DNA from 3 places in the Nonomuraea sp. B12E4 genome. Region 3 is predicted to be linked to each of the others. Evidence: riboswitches for the same ligand, from Rfam matches in the RefSeq annotation. Region 3 holds a riboswitch; each other region holds the start of a gene.
What was found. A riboswitch is a leader RNA that binds a small molecule or an ion and turns the genes downstream of it on or off. The one in region 3 is predicted to bind S-adenosylmethionine.

Region 1 (9,648 bases), on a different contig from region 3:
GATGGCACAGCCCGCTCCGCTCCGTAATCTGCCTTGCGCCGCAGCGAAATCACTGCGGAAATCCAGTCGAGAGGATCGCAGTCATGATGCCCAAGGACCATCCGGAAGGCACCCTCCCGCAGGCCGGCCCCTCCCCGCGCCGACGCCGGTTGCGCACGTTCCGGTTCCCCGTCCTGCTGGTCACGTTGTTCGGTGTGATGACAGCGATCGCCGGGATCAACCAACTCGTCTCGCCCCTCCCGATCCTCGCCCTGCTGGTAGGGGCCGGCCTGGCCGTCGTCGGTGTGGCCTGCTACCACTGGCTCTGCCGAACCGTCGAGCTCCGGCCGAGCATCCCCGAACTCGGTAAGACGGGCAGATGGTCCCACCTGTGGCGCGGCGCGCTGCTCGGGTTCGGCCTGTTCACCGCGTTGATGGTGCTGATCGCGATGTTCGGTGGCTGGCAGGAGGTGTCCTGGGGTTCCTTCGGCGGATCCCTCGGCACCGCCGGCATGATGGCGAGCGTCGCAGTGGCCGAGGAAGCCCTGTTCCGCGGGGTCCTGTTCCGCATCATGGAGGAACGCACCGGCACCGTGATCGCCCTGGTCGTCTCCACGCTGCTGTTCGGTGCGACGCACCTGGTCAACGTCAACGCCACGCTATGGGGCGCGCTCTCGATCGCCTTGACAGGCGGATTCATGATGACCGCCGCCTACATCACCACCCGCTCGCTGTGGCTGCCCATCGGCCTGCACTTCGCCTGGAACTTCACCCACGCCGGCATCTTCGGTGTCATGCTCTCCGGGTCGGACACGCCGCCTCACGGCCTGCTGAACGTCACCCTGTCCGGCCCGTCCGCAGTGACCGGGGGCATCTTCGGACCCGAGGCCAGCCTGCTCGCACTGCTGGTCTGCCTGGTGCCCACGATCCTCCTGCTGCGGAGGGCAGCCCGCACCGGCCAGATCCGTCGCCGCCCGCACCGCGCCAAGCCCACCGCCTGACCGCCGGGCATGGAGGAGCCGCCGCCGGCCTTCCTGGTACCGGCGGGCCCCAGGAAGGCCGGACGCCTGGTTGACACACCGCCCAGCCGCACCCTTGAAGCACGCGATTTCGAGAAAGCGAACGTTCTTATGGGCAAGCACGACGGCAAGAAGGTCGTGATCACAGGCGGTCGTAGCGGCTTCCGCGCCCTTCGTTCGAGCACCGGAGACCGCACTGTCCATACACCGGCCCCGCTACCACGTGCGGAACGCGCCTATGGGGGGAAGGTGTCGAAGTAGCCCGCGGGCCTTCAGGATGTCCAGCTTCATCTGCAGGGTGCCGGGGCGGCCGGCGACCTCGGTGCTCAGGTACAGCTTGCTGTACCGCCAGGTGCGCCGCCGGCCATCCTCCAGGCAGCGCAGCGGTGACAACGCCGGTCCGCGCGCTCGCGAGGGTTGAAAGGGTCCAGACCGGTGCCCGGTCGGGATGCGTGCACGAGGATTTGCGCGACGACGTCCGGCGGATGGCCTCCGGCCCGTCGGACGTGGCGGGGGCAACAGATCACACCGCTCGACATCGACCGCATTCCAGTCGGACTCCGGCGTCTTGGGACGCGCACCTCCTCGCCTGTACCAGGTCAGCGACTTGGTGGCGGCCACCAGCAGATACCGCTTGGCCTTCGCCGGCCCGACCCGGATCGGCGTCTCATCGCAGCACACCACGTGGGCGAGGGTGAGCAGGGTCCGGATGCGGGCGTTGGCCTTGGCCACCGCGCCGGCGGCCCGGCTGATCAGGCCGTGGACGAAACCGGGCGAGGGCTCGGCCCCGGTCAGCGAAGTGACCAGCTCAACGCAGCGGTGCACCGGGATCGCGTGGACCACCATGAGATAGACGCACCAGGCTTGCAGGTTGATCCCGAAGCTGACCGGCGCGGCGGGCACCCCGGCCGGACGCTCGGCGCAGTGCACCCTTCCGCACCGGCAGGCCACCGTGTGCAGGTTGAGCTGAAAGCGCCGGGCGCTCACCAGCGGAATCTCGATCTGCTGATGACGAGCCGTCACCCCCAGATCGGCCGCCTCGCCCAGGTCGGCCCCGCACGCACACGACCCTTGCGGGAAGTACTCAGTGATGTCCCCGGCAGCCACCCGATCCGACCAGGCCAACGCCGTCCCCTCGGCACCGGGCTGCTTGCCGGGCCCGCGCTTACCCGCCTGCCCGCTCTTCGCCGCACGCTTCTTAGGTGCAGTACGGCCCGGCAGGTCATCGACCGAGGGCGGCATCCCGGAATTGCCGCTGTTGCGCGAGATCAACCGTTCCAGGCGGGCCGCTCGCTCCCGCAACTCGGCGTTCTGCTTCTCCAGGATCGCCACGCGCTCGCGCAGGGCGGCGTTCTCCACCAAGAGGGCACGCGTCAGAGCAATCAACTCCTCGCGGGGCATCTCCTCCAGGCCTGACACCAGAAGATCACACCATCATCCGCCCGCTTGATCAAAGTCACGGACGGTAGCACACCTAGCCGGAAGGTCACACCCTGCGCACGGCCTGAATGTTTACGCGCTCAGGTGTACGGCGATGCCGGAATAGCGTCGCCCGGCCCCGGACTCACCCGCCCACCAGGTCGGCGTGAACGCGCAGGGAACGCCATCGCCTTCAGCCAAAACGCCAGCACATCCAGCTCACGTGGGCTGAGCCTAACCGTGGCCGGAGAAATGACTCCGCCGAATACGGTCATCGCCGCCAATCCGAGCCAACCGCCAAAACGCCCCCAGGCCCAAAAGGCCCCGCCCCCCAAAACACCCCACCACCCGAAAAGGGCGCCCCACCGACCTCGGCAGGGTGTCCGGAATCCGGCGTGGTGTGCGCGATCAGTTGCCCGCCGACGCGCCGGCACACGACGTGAGCTCCGGCATCAACACGTCCACCGGCGGCAGCCCCACGTGCGGGCTGGGCAGACAGAACGGCACCCGCAGCTTCTTCAGGACTTTGAAATCACTGCCGAAGGGGTTGATGATCTGCGACTCGGCGACCGTGGCGTCCGCGCGGCCGGGGGCGGCCAGGGCGGTGGCGGCGGCCAGGGCGAGGGCGGCGACGCCGAAAAAGCGCTTGGTGCGAGAGAACATGCAACTACTCCTCTTGCCTGAGAGGTTTGGCGGCAACCAGACTTCCTCACTCCAAGTAGCGGATCAATTCTGAAACGTAATACCTGGGAATCGAAACGAGGGCGGCCCGGAAATCCGGGCCGCCCTCGTTGGGAACGGCGAAGAAAAGACCTAGAAGTCCATGTCGCCGCCGCCACCCGGCATGGCCGGAGCGGCAGGGGTCTTCTCGGGCTTCTCGGCGATGACGGCCTCGGTGGTGAGGAACAGCGCCGCGATGGACGCGGCGTTCTGCAGCGCCGAACGCGTCACCTTGGCCGGGTCCAGGATGCCGGCGTCGAACATGTTGACATATTCGCCCGAAGCGGCATTCAGGCCCTCACCCGGGGTGAGGTTGCGCACCCGCTCCACCACGACGCCACCCTCGAGGCCGGCGTTGACGGCGATCTGCTTGAGCGGCTCCTCCAGAGCCTTCTTCACGATCGCCGCGCCCGTGGCCTCGTCGCCCGACAGCTCCAGCTTGTCGAACGCCTTGGCCCCGGCCTGCAGCAGCGCCACGCCACCACCGGGGACGATGCCCTCCTCGACGGCCGCCTGCGCGTTGCGCACGGCGTCCTCGATGCGGTGCTTGCGCTCCTTCAGCTCCACCTCGGTCGCGGCGCCGGCCTTGATCACGGCCACGCCGCCGGCCAGCTTGGCCAGCCGCTCCTGGAGCTTCTCCCGGTCGTAGTCGGAGTCGGTGCGCTCGATCTCGGCGCGGATCTCGTTGACCCGCCCGGAGATCTGCTCGGCGTCACCGGCGCCGTCCACGATCGTGGTCTCGTCCTTGGTCACGACCACCTTGCGGGCGCGGCCCAGCAGGTCGAGGGTGGCGGTCTCCAGCTTGAGGCCGACCTCCTCGGCGATGACCTGGCCACCGGTCAGGATCGCGATGTCGTTGAGCATGGCCTTGCGGCGGTCGCCGAAGCCCGGAGCCTTGACGGCCACCGAGCGGAACAGGCCACGGATCTTGTTGACGACCAGGGTGGCCAGCGCCTCGCCCTCGACGTCCTCAGCGATGATCAGCAGCGGCTTGCCGGCCTGCACGACCTTGTCGAGCAGCGGCAGCAGGTCCTTGTTGGCCGAGACCTTGCTGTTGACGATCAGGATGTACGGGTCCTCGAGCACGGCCTCCATGCGGTCCGAGTCGGTGACGAAGTACATCGACGTCATGCCCTTGTCGAAGCGCATGCCCTCGGTGAGCTCGAGCTCCAGGCCGAAGGTGTTGCTCTCCTCGACGGTGATGACGCCTTCCTGGCCGACCTTGTCCATCGCCTCGGCGATGAGCGAGCCGATCTCGGCGTCGGCGGCGGAGATGGAGGCGGTGGAGGCGATCTGCTCCTTGGTCTCCACGTCCCTGGCCAGCTTGGAAAGCTCCTCGCTGACCCGCTCGACGGCGGCCTCGATGCCCTTCTTCAGAGCCATCGGGTTGGCGCCGGCGGCCACGTTGCGCAGGCCCTCACGCACCAGCGCCTGGGCGAGCACGGTGGCGGTGGTGGTGCCGTCGCCGGCGACGTCGTCGGTCTTCTTGGCGACTTCCTTGACCAGCTCGGCGCCGATCTTCTCCCAAGGGTCCTCGAGCTCGATCTCCTTGGCGATCGAGACACCGTCGTTGGTGATCGTGGGGGCGCCCCACTTCTTCTCCAGCACGACGTTGCGGCCCTTGGGACCCAAGGTCACCTTGACGGCGTCGGCGAGCTGGTTCATACCGCGCTCGAGACCGCGCCGGGCGTCCTCGTCAAACGCGATCATCTTGGCTGCCATAAGGCTAGACCTCCCAGATGCAGGGTGGCTTGTCGTGGACCGAGCCGACGCCCGCGACGGCATGGGTCAGCATCTCCGTTCGGCAGACCCCATCGTCTCGATCCGAGTGTTGGCACTCTGCTGCACAGAGTGCCAACGAACTGTTTAGCACTCTACCCTGCCGAGTGCAAGCGAGCACCCACCTGACGGGCATGCAGCCCCAGGTCAGTCCCCAAGCCGGCCCTACCGCCAAGTAACTCCGGCGGGCCGCTGGATGCGACCCGCCGGACCCCAAGTCGACGAAAGGTTGTGTGGCAGGCTCACACGGACTGCGCTGCCGTGCGATCCCGGCCGGTGCATACCAGTGAGGTGATTCAGACCGCCCGGACGGACTCCGCCTGCGGCCCCTTCTGGCCCTGCGTGATCTCGAACTCGACGCGCTGCCCCTGTTCGAGAGATCGGTACCCGTCCATCAGGATCGCTGAGTAATGGACAAATACATCCTTACCACCGTCTACCGCGATGAAGCCGTAGCCCTTGTCCGCGTTGAACCACTTGACGGTGCCCTGCGCCACTTCCGACTCCTCTTACTGGGCTCCCAGATCTCGCCCATTCCTCCGCGAGACCTGTAATCGTGCGACTTAACGGAAATCAAGCCAGACGATCGCCCTCGACCATACCTGTGGCACGGGGTTCGGCAACAGAGTCAATCCGCAAACTACGTATTTCTTCGCGGACAAGGTGGTTCAACCTTGAATTGACCAGGAAAAGCAGAAGGCGCCCGCTAGGGGCGCCTTCTAGGGTGGACGTGTTCGGGTGTTCGGCACTCAGCCGCCGGCTACGGCGGGGATGATTGAGATCTGTGTGCCCTCAGGGGCAGGAGTGTCGAGCCCTTCGGCAAATCGGACGTCCTCTTCCCCCACGTATACGTTGACAAAACGACGAATCTTGCCCGATTCATCCAGAATTCTCGCGCCGATCCCCGGGTAGTCGGAGTCGAGCTTGGCAAGGACGTCACGAAGAGTCGCGCCCTCACCACTCACCTCCGCGTTGCCGCCGGTGTAGGTGCGCAGAATCGTCGGAATCCGCACAGAAACGCTCATGTTTAAGTTCGCCTTTCCTGATTGTCAGACAGCCGCGCGGAACGCGTCGAGAGAGGGCCGGATCACGGCGGTGGGCTGGGCGTCGTCGCTGATCGCGTCCAGCGTCTTGAGCCCGTCACCGGTGTTGAGCACCACGGTCTCGGCCTCGGGATCGAGCTGTCCCGTCTCGACGAGCTTCTTCAGCACGCCCACCGTCACGCCGCCCGCGGTCTCGGCGAAGACGCCCTCGGTCGCGGCCAGCAGCTTGATCGCCGCCACGATCTCGGCGTCGGTGACGTCCTCGACGCCCCCGCCGGTGCGCCGGGCGATGTCCAGCACGTAGGGCCCGTCGGCCGGGTTGCCGATGGCCAGGGACTTGGCGATGGTGTCGGGCTTGACCGGCCGGACGACGTCGTGCCCGGCCTTGTACGCGCTCGACACCGGCGAGCACCCGGCCGCCTGCGCCCCGAAGATCTTGTACGGCGTGTCCTCGACCAGCCCCAGCGCCACCAGCTCCTTGAAGCCCTTGTCGATCTTCGTGAGCTGCGAACCGGAGGCGATCGGGATGATGATCTGCTCGGGCAGCCGCCACCCGAGCTGCTCGGCGATCTCGTATGCGAGCGTCTTGGAGCCCTCGGCGTAGTAGGGCCGCAGGTTGACGTTGACGAAGCCCCACTTGTCGCCCATCGGGTCACCGATCAGCTCCGAGCAGAACCTGCTGACGTCGTCGTAGTTGCCGTCGATCCCGATCAATCTGCCGCCGAACACCCGGGCCATGGCGATCTTGGCCTGTTCGAGGTTGGCCGGGATGAACACGCACGCCTCCAGCCCGGCCCGGGCCGCCGCGGCCGTGACCGCGCCGGCGAGGTTGCCGGTCGAGGAGCAGGAGAGGGTGTGGAAACCGAAATTGCGGGCCGCCTCGACCGCCATGGCGACCACCCGGTCCTTAAAGGAGTGGGTGGGATTGCCCGAGTCGTCCTTCACGTGCAGGGACCGAAGGCCGAGCGCCCGGGCGAGGTGGTCCGCCTTGACAAGTTTGGTCCAGCCGGGGTTCATGTTGGGCTTACTCATGACGTCGGCCGGGACCGGCAGCAGCGACCGGTAACGCCAGATGTTGGCAGGGCCGGACTCGATGTCCGCGCGGGTGACTTCACCGAACGAATAGGCGGCTTCGAGCGGCCCGAAACACTCCTGACAGGCGAAGCTCGGACCCAGCGGATAACCCTTGCCGCACTCGCGGCAGGACAGACCGACAGCAGGACCAAAGTCAAGCGACATGAAGCGAGGCCTTCCCTCATCTTCGCCCGCGGCCACCTTGACCGCAGACCGGAATTGGCACCTGTCCCGGTCGGCCTCGCCAGGTCGCGAGCCTCAGAACCGGGAGGGTTGCCGGGGCTTCGCAGGGCCGGTCCCTCCACCCCTCTGGATGAGCAATATTCAGTTGTCGAAATGGACTCTACCCGCCCAAGTGGCCGAAACATCCACCCGTCTCAATAGATGAGACGGGTGGTCTCAGCGATAGTCTTCGCCCAGCACTCCCTGCACATATTTGCGCGCCTGGTGAATGCGCGACTTCGCAGTGCCCAGCGGAATCTTGAGCTGTTCAGCCACTTCGTTGTAGTCGAGCTGGACGATGTCACGCAACACCAGCGCCTGCGCCAGATCGGGCTTGTCGGCCTCCAACGCCTCCATGGCATCCAGCAGGTCGAGCCGTGACCCCGCGATGACGCTGACCCGGCGCACGTCCGGCTTCTGCATCGGCAGCTCGTCCGAGCTCTGCTCGGCCGCCCTGCGTTTGAGCGAGCGGTAGGTGGTCCGCGCGCAGTTGGCCGTCACGATGTGCAGCCAGGTGCTGAACCTGGCCCGCCCCTCGAACCGCCCGATGTTGCGCGCCACGGCCAGCAGAGTGTCCTGCGAGGCCTCCTCCGCGTCCTGGTGATAGGGCAGAATCCGGGCGCAGTGACGCATCACATCAGGCTCGATCCGCGCCAGCAGCTCGCCAAGCGCACGGTGGTCCCCGGCGGCGGCGGAGCGGGCGAGTTCCTCGGTTAGCTCATCAAGCGCCATAGCTGGGATCCTATGGTCGAAGGGAGCCTAGATGAACAGCATTCTGCTGGCCTCCAACAGAGGGCCCGTCTCCTTCACCGTCTCCGACGACGGCGAGCTGACCATGAAACGCGGGGGTGGCGGCCTGGTGTCCGGGCTGTCGGGAGTGGCCAAGGACGACGGCGTGCTGTGGGTGTGCGCCGCGCTGTCCGACGGCGACCGCAGCGCCGTACGCCTGGCTCCCGGCGGCCGGATCGACCAGGCCGGCTACGACACGGGCCCGGTGCGGATGCTCGACATCCCGCCGGCCACCTTCCACCGCGCCTACAACGCTGTGGCCAATTCCACCCTGTGGTTCGTCAACCACCTGCTCTACGACATCCCCAACTCGCCCAACTTCGGCACGAGGTTCGAGCGCGAGTGGGAGTCCTACCGCGACTACAACGGCGCGTTCGCGCTGGCGCTGGCCGAGAACGCCGGGCACGGCGCCCGGGTGATGGTGCAGGACTACCACCTGACCCTGACCCCGGCGATGCTCCGCGCCGAACGGCCCGACCTGCGCGTCGCCCACTTCAGCCACACCCCGTGGGCGCCGCCCGAATACTTCTCCCTGCTGCCCGACGAGGTGGTCGGGGAGGTCCTGGAGGGCATCCTGGGCGCCGATCACGCCGGGTTCCTGGCCGACAGGTGGGCGCGGGCGTTCATGGACTGCTGCGAGTCGTTGCTGGGCGCGGAGGTGGACCGCGTCGGCCGCAGCGTCACGCACGAGGGCAGGACGACCCGCATCGGGGTGCACAGCCTCGGCGTGGACGGCGAGGCGCTCTGGCAGCGGGCCTGCGAGCCCGACGTCGAGTCGCACATGACCGCGCTCAGGGAGCAGGTGGGCGACCGCCACCTGATCGTCCGCATCGACCGCACCGAGCTGTCGAAGAACATCGTGCGCGGCCTGGTGGCCTACCGCGAGTTCCTCGCCGCGCACCCCGAGTGGCACGGGCGCGTGGTGCACCTGGCCTTCGCCTATCCCAGCCGTCACGACCTGCCCGAATACCGTGAATACACCGCGTCGGTGCAGCGCCGCGCCCAGGAGATCGAGGACGAATACGCCACCGAGGACTGGGACCCGCTGATCCTCAACGTCAACGACGACTATCCGCGTTCGCTGGCCGCGTACCGGATGGCCGACGTGCTGCTGGTCAACCCCATCCGCGACGGCATGAACCTGGTCGCCAAGGAGGGCCCGATCCTGTCGCCCCGGTGCGCGCTCGTGCTCTCGCGCGAGGCGGGGGCGGCGGCCGAGCTGAGCCCGTACGCGCTGATGGTCAATCCCTACGACATCAGCGGCACCGCCGGCGCGCTGCACGACGCGCTGGTCATGCCCGAGGATGAGCGCCGGATGCGGCGCGACAAGCTGTACGCCGCGGCCACCGCCCTGCCACCGGACAAGTGGCTCGCGGCCCAGCTCGACGCCCTGAGCTGAACGGGGGGTCAGCGCCGGTCGGCACCCTTCTGAGCTGAACGGGGTCAGCGCCAGTCGGCGTCCTTGAGCGCGGCGGCCAGCCCCGGCGTGCTCCACTGGTCGACGACGAGGATCCCGGTCGCCGGCAGATACCACTCGCGCTGCACGTAACGGGACTTCCGCTCGAAGCGCGTGCGGGTGACGCAGGTGGCGTTCCACTCGTTGT
Region 2 (9,648 bases), on a different contig from region 3:
CATGCGTGGCGTACGCAAACCGGGTGCCAAAACGGTCACCTCGGCAGTCCGTGGCGACTTCCGGACCAGCGACAAGACCCGCTCCGAGGCGATGGCGCTCATCCTCGGCCGCTGACAACCGAACGGGGTACCCACGATGTCAACGGGTGTGGGGGAGCGCCTAGGCTTGGCCCATGACTAGCGTGCCCATCAACGTGCCGGGAGGCACGCAGCGGTGCCTCGTCATGGGTGTGGTCAATGTGACGCCTGACTCCTTCTCGGACGGCGGCCTGTGGTTCGACGAGACGACCGCCGTCCAGCACGGCCTCAAGCTGGTCCAGGAGGGCGCCGACCTGGTCGACGTGGGCGGCGAGTCCACCCGTCCCGGCGCGGCCAGGGTGCCGCTGGAGGAGGAGCTGGCCCGGGTCGTCCCGGTGATCAGAGCGCTGGACGCGGAAGGAGTGACGGTCAGCGTCGACACGATGCGGGCCGAGGTCGCCGAGGCGGCTGTCGAGGCGGGCGCCAAGCTCGTCAACGACGTCAGCGGCGGCCTGGCCGACCCCGACATGCCCCGTGTGGTCGCCGCGACCGGCGTGCCCTACGTGGTGATGCACTGGCGCGGACACAGCCATGACATGTACAGCCGCGCGGTCTACGCCGACGTGGTCACCGAGGTGCGCGAGGAGCTGAGCAAGAGGGTCGATCTGGTCTTGGCCGAGGGCGTGACGGAGGAGCAGATCGTGCTCGACCCCGGCCTCGGCTTCGCGAAGAACGCCGAGCACAACTGGACCCTGCTGGCCGGCATCCCGAAGCTGGCCGAGCTGGGTTTCCCCCTGCTGATCGGAGCGTCGCGCAAGCGGTTTCTCGGGCGGCTGCTGGCCGATCCCGACGGCACACCCCGGCCGTTCAGCCGCAGCGACGATGCCACGCTGGCCGTGACCGCACTGGCCGCGGAGGCGGGCGCCTGGTGTGTTCGCGTGCACGAGGTAGGTCCCAATGCCGATGCCGTGCGCGTGGCGGCCGCATGGAAGAGAGCCGGAGCCAACACATGAGCGTCGACACAGCCGCGATCGAGACGGTGAACCAGGAGTTCTACACCGCGATCGAGACCGCCAACCTCGACAAGATGACCGAGATCTGGGCCGAGGACACCGCCGACGATCAGGTGAGCTGCGTGCACCCGGGCTGGACCCTGCTGACCGGCCGGTCAGAGGTGCTGCGGTCGTGGGCCCTGATCATGGCGAACACCACCTACATCCAGTTCGTGCTGACCGACGTCAGCACCACTGTGCTGGGTGACGTGGCCGTGCTCACCTGCGTGGAGAACATCCTGACCGCCGGTGAGGAGGGCGAGGCCAGCTTCGCCGCCGGCAAGGTGGTGGCCAGCAACGTCTACATCCGCACCTCGCAGGGCTGGCGGCTGTGGATGCACCACGGCTCGCCAGTGCTCCAGAGCGACGATGACGACGACGAGGAGGACGGCGAGCTTGAGCGCTGATCGCATCGCTCTCAGGGGCCTGCGGGCCCGGGGGAGGCACGGTGTGCTGCCTGCCGAGCGGGAGCTCGGGCAGGAGTTCGTGGTCGACGCGACGCTGTTCCTCGACACCGCGCCGGCGGCGGCCGGCGACGATCTCGCGAAGACCGTCGACTACGGTGAGCTGGCCGAGGCACTGGTGGCGGTCGTGGCGGGTGAGCCGGTCGAGCTGATCGAGACGCTCGCGCAACGCCTGGCCGACGTCTGCCTGGCCGGTGAGCTGGTGCACAAGGTCGAGGTGAGCGTGCACAAGCCGGCGGCGCCGATCCCGCTGCCCTTCGACGACGTGATCGTCACGATCGAGCGGAGTCGCGCATGAGGGCTGGTGTGAGCGCCTGCCGGGCGGCGGCACAAAGCGTGACGGATCGCGTGAAGTCGCGTATGAAGAACAACATGATCGTGACCATCGAGCGGAGCCGCGCATGAAGGTCGTCCTCGCGCTCGGCAGCAACCTCGGTCCCCGGTTCCAGACCCTGCAGGATGCGCTGGACTCCCTGTTCGACGCCCCAGGGCTGGATTTCGTCCGGGTGTCCCCGGTCTACGAGACCGATCCCGTCGGAGGCCCCGAGGGGCAGCAGCCCTTCCTCAACGCGGTCGTCGTCGCCGAGACCACCCTGGCGCCTCGTACGCTCCTGGAGCGGGCGCAGAGCGTCGAGAACGCCTTCGGGCGGGTCCGCGTGGAGCGCTGGGGGCCGCGCACGCTCGACATCGACCTGATCGTGGTGGGCGACACGGTCTGCGACGACCCCGACCTGACGCTGCCGCATCCCCGCGCGCACGAGCGCGCGTTCGTGCTCGTGCCGTGGTCGAAGGCCGATCCCGAGGGCGAGGTGCCCGGCCGCGGCCGGGTGGCCGACCTGCTGGCGGGCCTCGACGTCCAGGGCGTACGCCTGCGCGCGGACCTGAAGCTGCAGGGGCCCGATTGAGGCCGACGCATCCGGGCCATCTGGTCGGCATCATCATCGTCGTCGCCCTGATCGCGTGGGCGGCGATCAGGCCGTTCTACTCCGAGCTGCCGATCATGCCGTGGACCGCGATTCCCACGATCCTGCTGCTGGCCCTGGGCGAGGGCTACAGCGCCTGGGCGACCCGGGCCAGGATCGCCAGGAAGCCGGGCACCAAGCCGGTGGAGCCGCTGGCGGTGGCCCGGCTGGCGGCGCTGGCGAAGGCGTCGGCGTACGCGGGGGCGTTCTTCGGCGGGGTGTTCGCCGGGTTCGGGCTCATCACGGTGCAGTTGTTCGACCGGCAGACGCCGCGCGGCGAGTTCTTCATCGCCGTGGGCTCCTTCGTGTCGTGCGTCGTGCTCATCTGCGCCGCCCTCTACCTGGAGCACTCCTGCCGCATCCCGAAGGGCCCGGAGGAGCCGAACGGTCACAAGCCCAAGTAACGCATGACGGCGTGATCGTCGGCCGATCTCTCGGCATCGGCCCGGGCCTGCCTGAGCCGGACCTCCCGGTCGGGAAGGCGCAGTGCACGACGGATCACGTCGCTTGTCCGCTCGCCCTCCTGCACGGCGGCCTGAATGATGCGCTCGTCTTCGGGGTTATCTGGGTGTTGAACGTTTGTCGCGGGTGTGTTCAACAGGGGTGCGGCGGCGGCTGAAGAGGTAGATGACCGGGGTGGTGCAGATCAGCGGGCCGATGATGGCGAGGGGCCGTTCCAGCCACCACTTCAGGTCCGGCGGGATCTGGTCGCCCAAGGTGCCGAACAGCCACCACGACAGCCCCAGCGAGATGGCCATCCCCGTCGTGTGGAACAGGAACAGCGACAGCGCGTACCGGTTGATGAAGTCGTTGACCCGGCGCCAGCCCGGCCGTTCCAGGACCCGTTCCATGGCCGGCCGCAGCACCTCCACCAGGCCGATCTGGAACAGCAGCAGGGCCACGATCACGAACGTCGGCGGCGCCATGTTCGACCACTTGTCGCCGGGCACGCCCACCATCGAGCCGGGGTAGATGCCCGAGTAGACCAGGCCGAACAGGGCGAACAGCCCCGTCCACAGCAGGGCGATGTCATAACGCCTGGGCAGCAGGACGACCCGGTCGTAGAAGAGCCCCGCCTGGTGGGCCAGGCCCCAGATGAGGATCATGTTGAGCCAGCCGGCCCAGTCGATCCCGTAGCGGAAGCGGATCACGTCCACCACCAGGGACGCGCCGCCGAGCCAGATCAGCGTCAGCACGTCGTAGCGCTGGTGCAGCCAGAGCGCCACCGGCAGCATGGCGATCAGCACCAGATAGACGCCGAGAAACCACAGCGGGCTGAGCACCAGCAGCACCACCCGCCACATCCAGTCCACCCCGAACGTGAGCGTGACCACCGCCCCGATGGCGATCCAGACCCCGCACAGGAAGAGGGCCGGTAACGCCAGCGCCCGGATGCGCCGCAGGACGAACGAGCCGATGCCGACGCCCCGCGCCTTGGCCCGGTTCCAGGACAGCAGGTGCACGTGCCCGCCGACGTAGAAGAACAGCGGCAGCACCTGCAGCAGCCAGGTGAGGATCCACAGCCCGGAGGTGAAGCCCAGCGGGCTGGTGGGTTCGGGGCCGTGCGGCTTCCACTGCAGGATGGTGAAGGCCCAGTGCCACAGGACCACCACGATCAGGCTCAGCGCGCGCAGCCAGTCGACGTACTTGTCACGCTCGATCGGAGGGTCGGTGCTCACTTGTCGATGTCACCCACGACGAAGAACATGGAGCCGAGAATGGCCACCATGTCGGCGACCAGGTGCCCGGGCAGCATCTCGCGTAGCACCTGGACGTTGTTGTAGGAGGCGGAGCGCAGCTTGAGCCGCCACGGCGTCTTGTCGCCCTTGGAGACGAGGTAGTAGCCGTTGATGCCGAGCGGGTTCTCCGTCCACGCGTACGTGTGCCCCTCCGGCACCTTGAGCACCTTGGGCAACCGCTGGTTGATCGGCCCGGGCGGAAGGGAACGCAGCCGGTCGACGCAGGCGTCGGCCAGGTCGAGCGAGACCTTGAGCTGGTCGAGCAGCACCTCGAACCGGGAGTGGCAGTCGCCCGCGTCGCGGGTGACGACCTTCACCGGCAGCTCGGGGTAGGCCAGATACGGGTCGTCGCGGCGCAGGTCGAGATCGACGCCCGAGGCGCGGGCGATGGGGCCGCTGACGCCGTACTGCATGATCTGCTCGCGGGAGAGGACGCCGACCCCCTTGGTACGCGCGACGAAGATCTCGTTGTGCAGGATGAGATTCTCGATGTCGGGCACCCGGCGCCGGGTCTCGGTGATCGTCTCGGACACCCGGTCGAGCCAGCCCAGCGGCAGATCCTCCTTGAGCCCGCCGACCCGGTTGAACATGTAGTGCATGCGCCCGCCGGAGATCTCCTCCATGACGGCCTGGATGCGCTCCCGCTCGTTGAACGAGTAGAACAGCGGCGTCATCGCGCCCAGTTCCAGCGGGTAGGAGCCGAGGAACATCAGGTGGTTGAGCGCCCGGTTGAGCTCGGCCAGCAGCGTACGCGCCCACACGGCCCTGACCGGCGGCTCCATGCCGAGCAGGCGTTCGGCGGCCAGCACCACGCCCAGCTCGTTGGCGAAGCCCGACAGCCAGTCGTGCCGGTTGGCCAGCATGATGATCTGCCGGTAGTCGCGGACCTCGAACAGCTTTTCAGCGCCCCGGTGCATGTAGCCGACGATCGGCTCGGCGGTGGCGATGCGCTCGCCGTCGAGCGTCAGCCGGAGCCTGAGCACGCCGTGCGTGGAGGGGTGCTGGGGGCCGATGTTGAGGATCATGTCCTCGGTGGCCAGCTCTTTCGCGCCCGCGCCGATCCCGACCACACGTTCCGTCATACGGCAATGCTGCCACCGTCCCGGTTGATGATCCAGCGTGGGGGAGGGTCAAGAGATAGTACGGCAACGCATCCTGAAGCTGGACATGGGGAGGAATATCGGTAACGGGGGGAGAAAACGCCATGAAGAGAGTTCTTTTCGATGCCGTCGCATTGATCGCGAGAGTGGGGACCGGCGTGATCTTCGTGGCCCACGGCTGGCAGAAGTGGCGGGGCGGCTTCGGCGCCACGGCCATGCAGTTCAGGGAGATGGGTGTCCCGGCGCCCGAACTCGCAGCCGGGTACACCACCGTCATCGAGACCATCGGCGGCCTCCTGCTGATCCTCGGCCTGCTGGTACGCCCGGTGGCGTTGCTGCTGCTCATCGGCATGCTCGCCGCGATCACCTTCGTGCACCAGGCCGACCGGGTGCTGACCGCCGAGAACGGGTGGGAGCTCCCGGGCGCGCTCGGCGCGCTCAGCCTGCTGTTCCTGGCCCTGGGCGGGGGCCGGCTGGGGCTCGACGGGCTGTTCAACGCGATCTTCCGCCGGCGGGCGGAGCGGCGCGTCGCCGAGGAGGAACTCGCCGCCCACGCTCCGGTCCGCCAGGTCGAACCCACCCAGACCGGCGGTCCGACGACGCCCGCCGCCACGGAGCCCGCGGAGCCGCCCCGCGTGCCCAGGCAGCCGGCCACGCCGGGCTCCCGCAGGCTCAACGACCAGGACATGCGCGACATCGACGCCCTGATCGCCGACGAGCCGCCGGAGCACCGCAAGCCGCCGAACCGCTGACGCCCGGCCGGCTCCGGCGCCTCGACCGGGCCGAACCGTTGACGCCCGGCGCCTCGATCGCGCCGAACCGTCAGCGCGCGGCCAGGTCCCGCAGGGCCTCGATCAACCGGTCCACGTGCTCCTGCGTGGTACCGAGGCCGATCGAGGCGCGTATCGCCGAGGCCGTGCCGTCCTCACAGCCCCCGGTGGTGGTGTCCAGCAGGTGCCGGACGAACGGATGCGCGCAGAACTTCCCGTCACGCACGCCGATGCCGTACTCGCTGGAGAGGATCTCGGCCACCTCGCGGGCGGAGCGGCCGGCCAAGGTGAACGACACGATGCCCACGCGCGGGTGGTCCTCCCCCCACAGCGACAGCTCGCGTACCCCCTCGATGCCGGCCAGCCCGGCCCGCAGCCGCTCGATCAGCCGCTCCTCCTCGCGCACCAGCGCGGTCCAGCCGGTGGCGCTGAGCGCGTCGCAGGCGGCGGCCAGCGCGATGGCGCCCAGCACGTTCGGGGTGCCCGCCTCGTGCCGCGGCTCCGGATCGTCGTGCCAGTCCACCTCGCCCCCGGCGGCGTCCCCCACCGAGCGCACCGCGCCGCCGCCCTTCAGGTACGGCTCCCCGTCGGCCAGCCAGTCGCGCCGGCCGATCAGCGCCCCGGTGCCGAAGGGCGCGTACAGCTTGTGCCCGGAGAAGACCACGTAGTCCAGGTCGAGCGCCGTCAGGTTGAGCCGCCGATGCGGTACGAGCTGCGCCGCGTCCACCAGGATCCGGGCCCCGTGCCGGTGTGCGATGTGGGCCAGGGCGGCGATGGGCCACAGCTCGCCGGTGACGTTGGAGGCGGCGGTCACCACGAGCAGCTTGGGCCCGTCGATCCCGGCCAGCGCCTCGTCGGCGGCGCGTACGGCCGAGCCGGGCAGGACGGGCGGCGCCAGCCGTACGGACCGCTGCCAGGGCAGCAACGAGGCGTGATGCTCGGTGTCGAACACCACGGCGGTCGTGCCCGCGGGCAGGCAGCGGGCCAGTAGGTTCGTGGCGTCGGTGGTGTTGCGGGTGAAGATCACGGCGTCCTCCGGCCGGGCGCCGACGAACGCCCTGACCGTGTGGCGCGCCTGCTCGTACCTGGCGGTGGTGAGCTGGGAGGCGTAGCCCGCACCGCGGTGCACGCTGGAGTAGGCCGGGAGCGCGGCGGCGACGGCGGCGTTCACCGGCTCCAGACAGGGGGCGCTGGCGGCGTAGTCCAGGTTGGCGTAGCCGACCAGCCTCCCGCCCTTGACCGGCACCTCCAGGTCGGCGCCCAGCACCGCGGGGAGCGGGCGGTCGGCGGAGGTGGGGGCCTGCGTCAGGGTCTCGGCCGGGGCGGAATCGAAGATCGTCAGCGTGGGCACGGCATATCTCCTCGGGGGTCATCGGACCCCTGGAGCAGCCCCGGAGCCCGCGCTTGCCCGCCACACCCCGTGGCGGACCAGGTCTTCACCCGGGGCACCCCGCCGCGGACGCGAGGGTTGCCGGCCAGCTAGCCGGGGCTTGTCGCTGGCACTCATGACCTACGAAACGCACTATAACCGACAACCGGCCGTTTATCGCAAGCCCGCGAACTTATGCGGCCGTCTGCTCGTTGCTACCGGGAAACCCATCACGAGCCATGGAGGTGCGCGGATGTTGGACTGGGTGGCCGACCCCCAGATCTGGATCGGCTTCTTCACCCTCGTCGCCCTGGAGATCGTTCTCGGGATCGACAACATCATCTTCATCTCCATCCTGGCGGGGAAACTCCCGCCCGAACAGCGGGACAGGGCTCGCGTGCTGGGCCTCGCCGCGGCCCTCATCAGCCGCCTGATCCTGCTGCTCGGACTGACCTGGGTGGTACGCCTGACCGCGCCGCTGTTCACCGTCTTAGGCCAGGACATCTCGGGGCGAGACCTGATCCTGCTGCTCGGCGGCCTGTTCCTGCTGGCCAAGAGCGTCACGGAGATCAGTCACAGCATGGACGCCCCGCACGACAAGGACGGCAGGAAGGGCGCCGGCGTCTCCTTCACCTCCGTGATCGTGCAGATCATGCTGCTCGACATCGTGTTCTCGCTCGACTCGGTCATCACCGCCGTCGGCATGGTGGACGAGCTCGGCGTGATGATCGCGGCGGTCGTGGTGGCGGTGCTGGTGATGTTGTTCGCCTCCGGGCCGATCAGCAGGTTCGTGGACAAGCACCCGAGCGTCAAGATGCTGGCCCTGGCGTTCCTGGTGCTGATCGGCATGGTGCTCGTCGCCGAGGGCTTCGACCAGCACATCCCCAAGGGCTACATCTATTTCGCGATGGCGTTCTCGGTCGTCGTGGAGCTGCTGAACATCCGGATGCGCGGCAGGCACGCCAAGCCGGTCGAGAAGGACGCTCCGGAAGAAGGGGCCGCTCCTAATATGAACTAGTGCTTTTCGATCCCTGGGACCCGGAATTCGTGGCCCATCCGTACCGGGTCTATGACGAGCTGAGACGCCAGGCGCCCGTCAGCTACTTCGAGCCGACGGGCCAGTGGCTCGTCTCCCGGCACGCCGACGTGAACTCCCTGCTCCGGGACCGCCGCCTGGGCCGGTCCTACCTGCACGTGGCAACCCACGAGGAGTTCGGCCGGCCGCCGGAGCCGGAGTTCCAGGAGCCCTTCTGGCGAGTGATCAGGGCGGGCATGCTGGACGTCGAGCCGCCGGTGCACACCAGGCTGCGCCGGCTGGTCTCCAAGGCGTTCACGCCGCGCATGGTCGAATCCCTGCGCCCCCGTGTGCGCGCCGTCGCCGGGGATCTGGTGGAGGCGTTCGTGGAGAAGGGCGGCGGCGACCTGATCGCGGAGGTCGCCGAGCCGCTCCCGGTGACGGTGATCGCGGAGATGCTCGGCATCCCCGGCCAGGACCGCCACCTGCTGCGCCCCTGGTCGGCCGACATCTGCGGCATGTACGAGCTCAACCCCACCCCCACGGCCCAGCACACCGCGGTACGCGCGGCGTCGGAGTTCGCCGGCTATCTGCGCTCCCTGGCCCATGACCGCCGGCGAAACCCGGGCGACGACCTGATCAGCGCGCTGGCCGGGATCACCGAGCTCACCGACGACGAGCTGGTCGGCACGTGCGTGCTCCTGCTGAACGCCGGCCACGAGGCCACCGTGAACGTGACGGGCAACGGCTGGTGGGCGCTGTTCAGGAACCCCGACGAGCTCGCCCGCCTGCGCGCGGACCGCTCGCTGCTGCCCACGGCGGTCGAGGAGCTGATGCGCTGGGACACGCCGCTGCAGATGTTCGAGCGCTGGGTGCTGGAGGACATCGAGGTGCACGGCGTGGAGATCCCGCGCGGCTCGGAGGTGGCGCTGCTGTTCGGCTCGGCCAACCGGGATCCGGCGGTGTTCGAGGACCCGGACCGGCTCGACGTGGGGCGCGCCGACAATCCGCACATTTCCTTCGGTGCGGGGATCCACTTCTGCCTGGGCGCGCCGCTGGCCCGCATCGAGCTCATCGAGTCGTTCGGCGCGCTCCTGGACCGCGCAGCCGTGCTCGAACTGCGGCAGAGGCCCGACTGGAAGCCTGGCTACGTCATCCG
Region 3 (9,648 bases):
GTGGAGGACGAAGTCGTCACCGCCCGAGATCACGAAGACGCTGAGGACCTCGGGCAGGCCGCCGGCGAAGTTCTTGAAGGTGTCGATGACGGCGCGGCTGAGCGGCCTGATCTGAACCGAGACCAGGGCCTGGACCTGGCGGTTGAGCGCGGCGGGATCGATGTCGGCGTGGTAGCCGCGGATGACGCCCCGGCGGGTGAGCGCGCGGACACGTTCCAGGCAGGTCGAGGGGGCCACGCCGAGCTTCCGGGCGAGCTCGCGGTTGGACTGCCGCGCATCTGTCTGGAGAAGCCGCACGATCTCCGAATCAAGTTCATCCACGTACGGAATCGTAGAGGTATTTCGGCCAATCGTTCGGTATGGGGCCCTGCTGCGCGGCAGATGCCCGGAACGCTCGGCTATCGTCGGCCAGGCGCGACAGAAAGGGCGTTCCCATGCTCGACCATGAACAGATCCTCATCCGGCGAGGCCCGCGCTCCGGCCTGCCGGTCATCATCGCCCTGCACTCCACGGCGCTGGGTCCGGCCGCGGGCGGGCTGCGGCTGTGGCACTACCCCGACTGGCGCGACGGCCTGACCGACGCCCTTCGCCTGTCGGCCGCGATGACCCTCAAATTCGCGGTCACCGGCCTGGCCAGCGGCGGTGGGAAGACCGTCGTGGCCCTGCCGCCGGGCACGTGGCTCGACCCGGCCCGGCGCCGCGACGTCCTGCATGACGTCGCCGACCAGATCGACTCGCTCGGCGGGACGTACACGGTCGGCCCGGATGTGGGGACCTCCCCGGCCGACATGGCGGTGATCGGGGAAGTCACCCCGCACGTGTTCTGCAAACCGAAGCACCTGGGTGGCAGCGGCGACTCATCCCCGCACACCGCCCATGGGACGCTCGCCGCGCTGCGTGCCGTCAGCCGGCGCCTGTACGGCGAGAGCGACCTCAAAGGTCTGCGCCTGGGTCTGATCGGGCTGGGCCACGTCGGGGAACACCTCGCCCGCCTGCTGGCCGCCGAGGGGGCCCACCTGACCGTCACCGACATCGACCCCGCCAAGATGAAGATCGCCGATGAGCTCGGCGCCGCCTGGAGCAGCCCAGAAGAGATCGTCTCCACGGACGTGGACATCCTGGTCCCCGCAGCCCTCGGCGGCCTGCTCACCACGCAGGTGGTGGGGCAACTGCACTGCCGTGCCGTCGTCGGCCCCGCCAACAACCAGCTCGACACCCCCGAGACCGCCGAACTGCTGCACCAGCGAGGCATCCTGTGGATCCCGGACCACGTCGCCAGCGCGGGCGGGGCCGTCCACGCGATCACCACCGAGGTGCACCACGCCACCCCCGACGAGGCCCTCGCCCGAGTCCAGGCCATCGAAGGCACCGTCACCGAACTCCTGCGGACCGCGGATGACCTCCACGTCACTCTCGCCCAAGCGGGACACGAGATGGCGCAGCGCCGCATCCGCGCGGCCGCCGGGCTCGTCCCCGCTGAGGGATGAGGCTCTCGCCTGCCCGGTATCGTCCCGGACCCACCACGGTTGGAGTGCGCATCCCATGGCATTACCCACGAAACTGGTTCTCGTCATCAGTGCCGATCTGCCCGCCGCCTGGGCCGTGAACGCCGCGGCCGTGCTCGGGCTCAGCATGGGCGGCCGGCTGCCCGTCCCGCCGGCGCCCGATGCCAAGGACGCCTCGGGCGGCCTGCACGCCGGGCTGAACCCGCATCCGGTGCCGGTCCTGAGCGCCACCCCCGAGCAGTTGCGCGGCCTGTACGCCAAGGCACGCGCCCGAGAAGACGTGGTCACCGTGGGCTTCAACGAGGTGGCCCGGCAGGCGCGCGACTACGACGACTATCTCGCCGCGCTGGCCGCGACCCCGGGCGAGGAGATCGACTTCGTCGCCGTCGCGGTGTTCGGCCCGCGTAACCGGGTCACGGCGCTGACCAAGCGGTTTCCCCTGCACCCGCCGGAGGCCGAGCCACGGGACTCCGCCTCCCCGGGCGAGGGGCAGAGGCGAGCCGAAATATGGCCCGCGGCCGGCGACCGCCGGTTCAGCACCCCCGCCACCGGCGACGAGCGGCCGATGCTCACGGAGATCCTGCGGGCTCAGCGTTCGACGCTGGAGCTGAAGTGCTCGGGTCTGGAATCGGAGCTGGCCCGCCGGTCGGTGGAGCCCTCCACCCTCTCGCTGCTGGGGCTGGTCCGCCACCTCGCCGACGTGGAACGCCGCTGGTTCCGGCGCGTGCTGGCCGGCCAGGACGCGCCGCCGCTGTTCTCCTCGGCCACGGACCCCGACGGGGACTTCGACGGCGCGGCGCCCGACCCGGAGGCCGTCGCGGCGGCCTGGGAGGCGTGGCGGGGAGAGGTGACGTTCGCCCAGGCGTTCACGGCCGGCGCACCTGACCTGGACGTCGAAGGTCACGACGACTGGCGCGGGACGGTCTCGCTGCGCTGGGTGCTCATCCACCTGATCGAGGAGTACGCCCGGCACAACGGCCACGCCGACCTGCTCCGCGAACGCATCGACGGCGCGGTCGGCCTGTGAGAAGGGCCCTGTGCGCAGGGCCCTGTGAGAAGGGCCCTGCGAGAAGCGCGAGGACATACCCGCGGCGTTTCTTGACCGCCGCGTGTGTGCCACGCCATGCTCAATGAGATTTCATCCAGAGGACCCGAGGGACCTGGCCCCAAGACGGTCCGGCAACCTGCCCCGCAAGGTGCCAATGCCAGGAACGATGAGGAGCCTTCGTCATGCGCCCATGGTTCGATGTCCCCCCGCTTGAGGGTTCCCTGGTGCGGCTGGAGCCGTTGTCCCTCGGGCATGCGCCCGACCTGGCCCTGGCCGCGGAGGAGGACCGCGCCAGCTACGCCTTCACGCTCGTGCCCCGCGGCCACGAGGTCGCCGACTACCTGAAGGCCCAGTTCGACCGGGTGGAGCAGGGGCTCATCCCGTTCGCGCAGGTCCGCAGGTCGGACGGGCGGGCGGTGGGGTGCACGGCGTTCTGGGACCCGCGCACCTGGCCGGGCCGCCGCGCGCTGCGTGCCATCGAGATCGGGTTCACCTGGCTCGGCGCGTCCGCACAGGGTTCGGGCATCAACGCCGAGGCCAAGCTGCTGCTGATGACGCACGCCTTCGAAACGCTCGACGTGGCCCGGGTCGACCTCAAGACCGACGCCCGCAACCAGCGGTCACGGCGCGCCATCGAGGCGCTGGGCGCCACCTTCGAGGGCGTGCTGCGCAACTGGTCGATGTCATGGGCGCCGGTGGAGGAGGACCACCTGCGCGACTCGGCGATGTACTCGGTGATCGCCCCGGAATGGCACGCGGTCAAGCACGCTCTGACCGAGCGCCTGCCCGTGCCGGGCCACGACCGGCCGGCGTGACGTCGCGATCAGCGGGGTCACATGAGGATTGTCATCCGATCCGTGGGAGATCCGCCCCCTGAGCCCCTCGGCCGGGCCGCTCAGGGGAGCTCGATCGCGTTCTTCACGTGGTCCAGCGGGCTCTCGCCGGCGGGGGACTGCCCTGCGTGGTCGCGGTTGTGCTTCACGAGCGCCTGGTTGAGCTCGACCCACGGCCGCATGCGCTCCTCGTAGGCGGCGAACGCGGTCTCGTGCCCGGACCGGGCCAGTTCGGCGGCCAGGACGTACGCGCCCACCAGCGCCAGGCTCGTGCCCTGGCCGGACAGCGGTGAGGCGCAGTAGCCGGCGTCGCCGAGCAGCGTCACCCGGCCGGCCGACCAGCGCTCCATGCGGACCTGGGCCATGGAGTCGAAATAGAAGTCGGGCGCGTCCCACATCGCCTTGAGCAGCCGGGGCACCTCCCAGCGCGCGCCCGCGCAACGCCCGGCGACCAGCCGCTTCTGCGCCTCGACGTCACGGTGGTCGTACGCGACGGGTTCCTCGGCATTGAAGCCGAGGTTGACGCGGAGCTCGGCGTTGTCCCGCACCGGATAGACCGCCCCGCCCGTGTCCCCGTCGTTGAACCAGACCTGCCAGTTCTCCAGGCCCAGGTAGTTGTCCGTGGAAAAGATAGACAGGTACGTCCCGAGGTGGTGCACGAACTCCCGCTCGGGCCCGAACACCAGGCGGCGGACGTTGGAGTGCAGGCCGTCCGCGCCGACCACGAGGTCGAAGTCGCGTGCGGCCGCCCGCTCGAAGGTGACCCGCACGCCATGTTCGTCCTGGGCGAGCGAGGTGATCGAGTCGCCGAACACGTACTCGACGTCGGACCTGGTCCTGTCGTGGATCAAGCGGCTCAGGTCGTCGCGGAGCAACTCGACGTCGTCGCTGTCGAGGCGGCCGCTGGACAGCGCCATTTCGGTGGAGCGCCACAGCTCATTGCCGTCACCGTCGAGCATGGACATGCCCTCGATCCGGGTACGGCGGCGCCGCACGTCGGAGAGGATCCCCATCCGCTCGACGACGGTGAGCGCGGTGCCGCGCACGTCGATCGCCTGGCCGCCGGGACGCGGGGCGGGAGCGCGCTCGACCACGGTGACGGTGAAGCCGTGCCGCCGCAGGAAGCAGGCCAGGGCGGGACCGGCGAGGCTCGCGCCGGAGATCAACACTGAAGTCATGGCACCTTGCTATCCCCAACAGCGCGGAAACACCCAACTGTGCTAGAACAGATCTCGCCCCGAACGCCCCAACTGTTCTAGGACAACCCCCAGATGGAAGCCCCCTACCAGCGCATCGCCGCCGAGCTCCGGCGCCGCATCCAGGCGGGTGAGCTCGCCCCCGGCGACAGGACGCCGTCCACCCGCGCGCTCGCCCGCGACTTCGGGGTGGCCCTGGCCACGGCGGTGCGGGCGCTCGCCGTACTCAAGGAGGAAGGGCTGGTGGAGGGCAGGTCCCGGTCGGGGACGGTGGTGGCGGCCACGCGGAGCAGGCCGCGGCGGCGGCCCGGCGGGGTGGAGCTGACCCGGGAGCGGATCGTGCGCGAGGGGATCGCGATCGCCGACGCCGAAGGGCTCGGGGCCGTGACCATCCGCGGCGTGGCCGCGCGTCTCGGCGTCTCGGCCGCGGCGATCTACCGGCACGTACGCGGCCGCGACGACCTGGTACGGACCATGGCGGACCTCGCATACGGCGCGGAACGCTACCCGGAGGCGGCGACGCTCGGCCGGCGCGACCGCCTGGAGTTGGTCGCCCGCACCCTGTGGCGGATCTACCGGCGACACCCCTGGCTGCCCCACCTCACCCCGCTGGGCCGTCCGCTGCCCCTGCCCGGCGTGCTCAGGCACGGCGAGCAGATGCTGCTCGCGCTCGACGGGCTCGATCGCGATCCGGCGACCGTGATGACCACCGAGGTCCTGCTCTACGCGTACGCGCAGGGGCTCGCCGTGCACGTCGAGCGGGAGGCCCAGGCGCTGTCGGCCACCGGCCTGTCCGACGAGCAGTGGCTCGGCACCCAGGGCGGGGGGATGAACGCCCTGGTCGCCGCCGGGCGGGCACCCCGGCTCGCCAAGCTGGTCGGGGAGCTCGGACCGGACGGTTACGACTTCGATCTTGACCGGCTCTTCGAGTTCGGCCTCCAGACGCTCCTCGACGGGCTGGGGATCGGCGACGCCGGCCCGGGAAGGCGGGCCTAGATCGGACGCCGGTCTGGGAGGGCGGGCCCAGGTCGGGTGCCGGTCCGGGAAGGCGGGCCTAGGCCTAATGTCGCAGGACCGATGCCCGATCCGCGAACCGCCGCCGCCCGGCACACTTTTCGGCGTGCTCAACTCCCCCGCCCGCGTCCCGGCCGTACGGCCCTTCCTCGTCGGCATGTTCGTCGACGCCCTCGGCAACGGCCTGTACGTGCCCCTGACCTTGCTGTTCATCCAGCAGGTGACGGGGCTGCCCGGGCCCATGGTGGGTCTGGGGGTGACCGTGGCGGCCACGCTCGGCCTGGCCGCCAACCCGCTGGCCGGGGTGCTCATCGACCGGTTCGACGCGCGTACCGTGCTGGTCGGCACATACGTCGTCCGCGCCCTCGGTTTCGCCCTCTACCCGCTGGTGGACGCCTTCGGCCCGCTCGTCGCGATCGCGGCCGTCATCTCCGCCGGGGACCGCGCCTTCTATCCCGCCTCGGTCAGTTATGTCGCCGCGCTCACGGAGGACGGGGGCCGGGACCGGTTGTACGCGCTGCAGGCCACGGCCCGCAACGTCGCCTTCGGCCTCGGCGGCCTGCTCTCGGCGTCCGCCGTGTCCCTGGCCGGCCGGACGGGATTCACCCTGATCGCGGTGCTCAACGCGGCCAGCTTCGTGCTGGCCTCCGCCTTCCTGCTCATGTCACGCGGCCCCGGCAGGGGCGCCCGCCCGCCGGGCAAGCCGGGCGGCTACCGCCAGGTTCTGGCCGACCGGCCGTTCATGGGGCTGGTGGCGGCGGAGCAGGCGTTCACCCTGAGCCACCTGATCCTGTCCATCGGCCTGCCCCTCTACGCCGTCTCGGCCCTCGACGCTCCCCCGGCCATGCTGGGCATCCTCTACACGATCAACACCCTGCTCGTCGCCGTCGGCCAGATCCCGGTGCGGCACCTGCAGCGGCACGCCCGCCGTACGCATGCGATGGCCCTGGCCGGCGGCGTCTTCATCCTCTCCTTCGCCCTGTACGCCGCCACGGCCCTCGTCCCGCCCGGTCTGCCCCGGATCTCCGCCCTGGTGGCCGCCACCCTGGCCTTCACCCTGGCCGAGCTCCTCCACAGGCCCCCGTCCGCCTCGCTGGCCGCCGGCGTCGCACCGCATGCGCTCCGCGGCCGCTACCTGGCCGTCCACCAGATGACCTGGTCGGTGGGCCAGGTGGTCGCCCCCGCCGGCTTCTCCGCCCTGGTCGCCGTGTCGCCGCCGCTGCTGTGGGCGATCCTGGGAGTGCTGCTGGCCATCGCCTGCGCGGGACTGCTGCGGCTGTCCTCCCGGTTGCCGGCCGAGGCCCTCACAGCTTCCCCGGTCAGGCGTGAAGCACGTGATCCCGGGCCGTCCGGGCAAGGTGGTGAAGGCGCGGCGGATCGGGGCCGACCAGCCGGCCCCGGCGTTTGACGGCGCGGCCCCGATCCGGTCACGGCCGGCTCACCAAGCCAGAACAGGCCTGGCGGCCGCCCGGGGAGAGCTCAGCCGGGCAGCAGGCCGATGGCTGACTTCGCCTGTCGAACCTTCCGGCCCGCCAGCTCCCTCGCTCGTTCGGCACCGGTACGCAGGGCCGCCCGCACGTGGTCCGGATCACCGCTGAGCCGCAGGTAGCGGTCGCGGATGGGCGCCAGCGTGGCCACCACCGCGTCGGCGACGGCTGCCTTCAGCTCGGCGTACCGGTCGAACCGCTTGGCCAGCACATTCGGGTCCTCATGGGTGCAGGCGGCCAGGATGGCCAGCAGGTTAGCCACCCCGGGTTTCCGCTCCGGGTCGTAGACCACGTCGCTGCCGGCGTCGGTGACCGCGCGCATCACCTTGCGGCGCAGGACGTCCGGCTCGTCCAGCAGGCGAAGCGTCCCCGTTGGTGAGGCGGCCGACTTGCTCATCTTGTCGCCGGGGGCCGTCAGGTCCATGATGCGGGCGGCGACCGGCGGGTTGACCGCCCGCGGGACGGTGAAGGTCGGCCCATAGCGGGTGTTGAACCGCTGGGCGAGGTCGCGGGCCAGCTCGACGTGCTGGGTCTGGTCCTCGCCGACCGGCACCTCGTCGGTGTCGTACAGCAGGATGTCGGCGGCCATCAGGATCGGGTAGGTCAGCAGCGACATCCTGACCTGCCGTTGGCGGCCGGCCTTCTCCTTGAACTGGATCATGCGTTGGGCCTCGCCGTACCCGGTGGTGCACTCCAGCAGGTAGTGCAGCTCGGTGTGCTCCGGCACGTGCGACTGGACCAGGAACAGGCAGGTCCCGGGGTCGGCGCCGGCCGCGAGCAGGAGGGTGGCGAACTCCAACGTCCGCCGCCGTACGTCCGAGGGGTCGTGCTCCAGGGTCAGGGCGTGCAGGTCGGAGATGAACACCACGGTGTCGGTGGTGCCCTGTCCGGCGACGATCGGCGCGATGGCGCCGATGTAGTTGCCCAGGTGCAGGTCCCCGGACGGGGTGAAGCCGGTGAGTCGTCGTGGCATCGGTGGTCTCCCTTGGAGGTGGAAGGCCGCCCCGCAGCGGGCCACCGAGGTGTGAAAACACGAAACGGCCGCCCGGACTGGGCGGCCGCGGTGCTTGGGAACGCGGATGAGGGTGCCGCCCGTCAGGGGCGCCACCAGCCGAGGTGACAACTGATCATCCGCACCCCTTCAGCCTACAGGCGTAGTGGCCGGGCACGGTACGCGACATGTCTTGACCCAGGCGTAGAGTGGTTCGCCTCGCCGGCCGACATCTGCCACGCCTTCGCCGGGCTGCCGCGGTTCTCGCCGGGCCAGGCGGTCATCCGGTACGCCTTCGACCTCCCGGCCCGGCGCCGGTGACCGGGTCCCGGAGCCGGCAACTGTCCAGGAGGGCCGTCACCGCGGGTTGCCACGGCCGGTGTTCCGGGCCCGCCAGCACCAGCCGGCGGGTGACGCGGGGAACCAGCGGGACCAGGGACAGCCGCTCGTCCAGCATCGCCCTGGTCAGTTCGGGGACGATCGAGACGCCGATGCCGGAGCGCACCATGGTCAGCAGCGTGGTCATGTCACGAACCTGGTGGGCCGGGACGAAGCGGGCGGCGGCCTTGCGGTAGGCGTCGCGGACGTGCTTCTCGCAGCCGCCCTTGGACAGGATGAAGGGATCGTCCTCCAGGTCGGAGACGTTGACGGTCGCCTCTCCGGCCAGCGGGTGGTCGCGTGGCAGCAGGGCGCAGAAGCCGTCCGAGGCCAGCTCGACGCCGGTGACGGCGGGGGCGGTGGGCTGCGCCCAGGGGCCGCGGGAGAGCACCGGAGCGCCCAGGGCACGCTCCAGCGACGCCACCGAGTGGGAGACCGCGGACTGGCTGACGCCCAGGTCGGTCGCCGCGGCACTGAACCCGCCCGCGTCGGCCACGGCGACGAACGCTTTCAGGTGCGGCATCCCGAAGGCCATGAATATCCCTCATATCCGGATGAATGCCAGTTGTTTGCTTCATGAGCGCTCGCGTGACGAGGATAGCCGCTGCCTGGACGGGCGGTCATGGAGGAGGCGTCATGAGGCAGGAAGGCGGGTCTTGCGGTGGGTGCCGGGATTTGCCGGACTTTCGGTCATCTGGGGTTCAGTTTCGCGCTCATCAAGGTGGCGGTCGAAGGGGATGTGCCGCCGCTGTGGGTGGCGCTGGGGCGGTGCCTCTTCGGGGCGGTCACCCTGTGGATCGTCTGCCTGGCGCAGCGCGTGCCCGCGCCTTCGACCCGGGCGACGTGGGGACACGCCCTGGTGGTCGCCGTCCTGCACAACGCCGTGCCCTTCACGCTGCTCGCGTACGGGGAGACACAGGTCAGCTCCGTCCTGGCGGGGGTGCTGAACGCGACCACGCCACTGACCACCTTGGGGTTCTCCCTGCTCGTCGTCGCCGGAGAGCGTCCCTCGCTCCGGCGGCTGGCGGGGCTGGGGGTGGGGTTCGCCGGAGTGCTCACGACCATCGAGGTGTGGGACGGGCTAGGCTGCGGCACCTTGTACGGGGCGCTGGCCTGCGTGGGGTCCACCGTGTGCTACGGAGCGGGGTTCGCCTACACCCGGCGGTTCTTCTCGGGGCGGGAGGGGTCCGCGGTCT

Region 1: another riboswitch for S-adenosylmethionine. It lies ahead of thrC (threonine synthase); the one in region 3 lies ahead of ABGB18_RS43770 (GNAT family protein).
Region 2: another riboswitch for S-adenosylmethionine. It lies ahead of ABGB18_RS36030 (aminotransferase class V-fold PLP-dependent enzyme); the one in region 3 lies ahead of ABGB18_RS43770 (GNAT family protein).

The regions. Positions count from the first base shown of each region.
Region 1 covers NZ_JBDPME010000024.1:102,189-111,836, forward strand. Annotated here, with positions in the region: gene ABGB18_RS37585 (type II CAAX endopeptidase family protein) at 84-980, shown strand; gene ABGB18_RS37590 (transposase) at 1,215-2,417, opposite strand; gene ABGB18_RS37595 (hypothetical protein) at 2,826-3,080, opposite strand; gene groL (chaperonin GroEL) at 3,231-4,859, opposite strand; gene ABGB18_RS37605 (cold-shock protein) at 5,213-5,413, opposite strand; gene ABGB18_RS37610 (MoaD/ThiS family protein) at 5,666-5,941, opposite strand; gene thrC (threonine synthase) at 5,966-7,198, opposite strand; SAM riboswitch class I at 7,212-7,353, opposite strand; gene ABGB18_RS37620 (RNA polymerase sigma factor) at 7,433-7,987, opposite strand; gene ABGB18_RS37625 (trehalose-6-phosphate synthase) at 8,019-9,443, shown strand; gene ABGB18_RS37630 (hypothetical protein) at 9,488-9,648, opposite strand, start outside.
Region 2 covers NZ_JBDPME010000022.1:73,064-82,711, forward strand. Annotated here, with positions in the region: gene folE (GTP cyclohydrolase I FolE) at 1-115, shown strand, start outside; gene folP (dihydropteroate synthase) at 225-1,031, shown strand; gene ABGB18_RS35995 (nuclear transport factor 2 family protein) at 1,028-1,477, shown strand; gene folB (dihydroneopterin aldolase) at 1,440-1,832, shown strand; gene folK (2-amino-4-hydroxy-6-hydroxymethyldihydropteridine diphosphokinase) at 1,936-2,439, shown strand; gene ABGB18_RS36010 (DUF3180 domain-containing protein) at 2,436-2,900, shown strand; gene ABGB18_RS36015 (acyltransferase) at 3,057-4,175, opposite strand; gene ABGB18_RS36020 (NADH-quinone oxidoreductase subunit D) at 4,172-5,317, opposite strand; gene ABGB18_RS36025 (DoxX family protein) at 5,440-6,087, shown strand; gene ABGB18_RS36030 (aminotransferase class V-fold PLP-dependent enzyme) at 6,158-7,414, opposite strand; SAM riboswitch class IV at 7,501-7,616, opposite strand; gene ABGB18_RS36035 (TerC family protein) at 7,728-8,492, shown strand; gene ABGB18_RS36040 (cytochrome P450) at 8,492-9,648, shown strand, end outside.
Region 3 covers NZ_JBDPME010000036.1:34,367-44,014, reverse strand. Annotated here, with positions in the region: gene ABGB18_RS43785 (Lrp/AsnC family transcriptional regulator) at 1-321, opposite strand, end outside; gene ABGB18_RS43780 (Glu/Leu/Phe/Val dehydrogenase dimerization domain-containing protein) at 435-1,487, shown strand; gene ABGB18_RS43775 (DUF664 domain-containing protein) at 1,543-2,532, shown strand; SAM riboswitch class I at 2,641-2,726, shown strand; gene ABGB18_RS43770 (GNAT family protein) at 2,736-3,368, shown strand; gene ABGB18_RS43765 (FAD-dependent monooxygenase) at 3,449-4,564, opposite strand; gene ABGB18_RS43760 (GntR family transcriptional regulator) at 4,658-5,578, shown strand; gene ABGB18_RS43755 (MFS transporter) at 5,703-7,004, shown strand; gene trpS (tryptophan--tRNA ligase) at 7,076-8,056, opposite strand; gene ABGB18_RS43745 (LysR family transcriptional regulator) at 8,355-8,987, opposite strand; gene ABGB18_RS43740 (DMT family transporter) at 9,174-9,648, shown strand, end outside.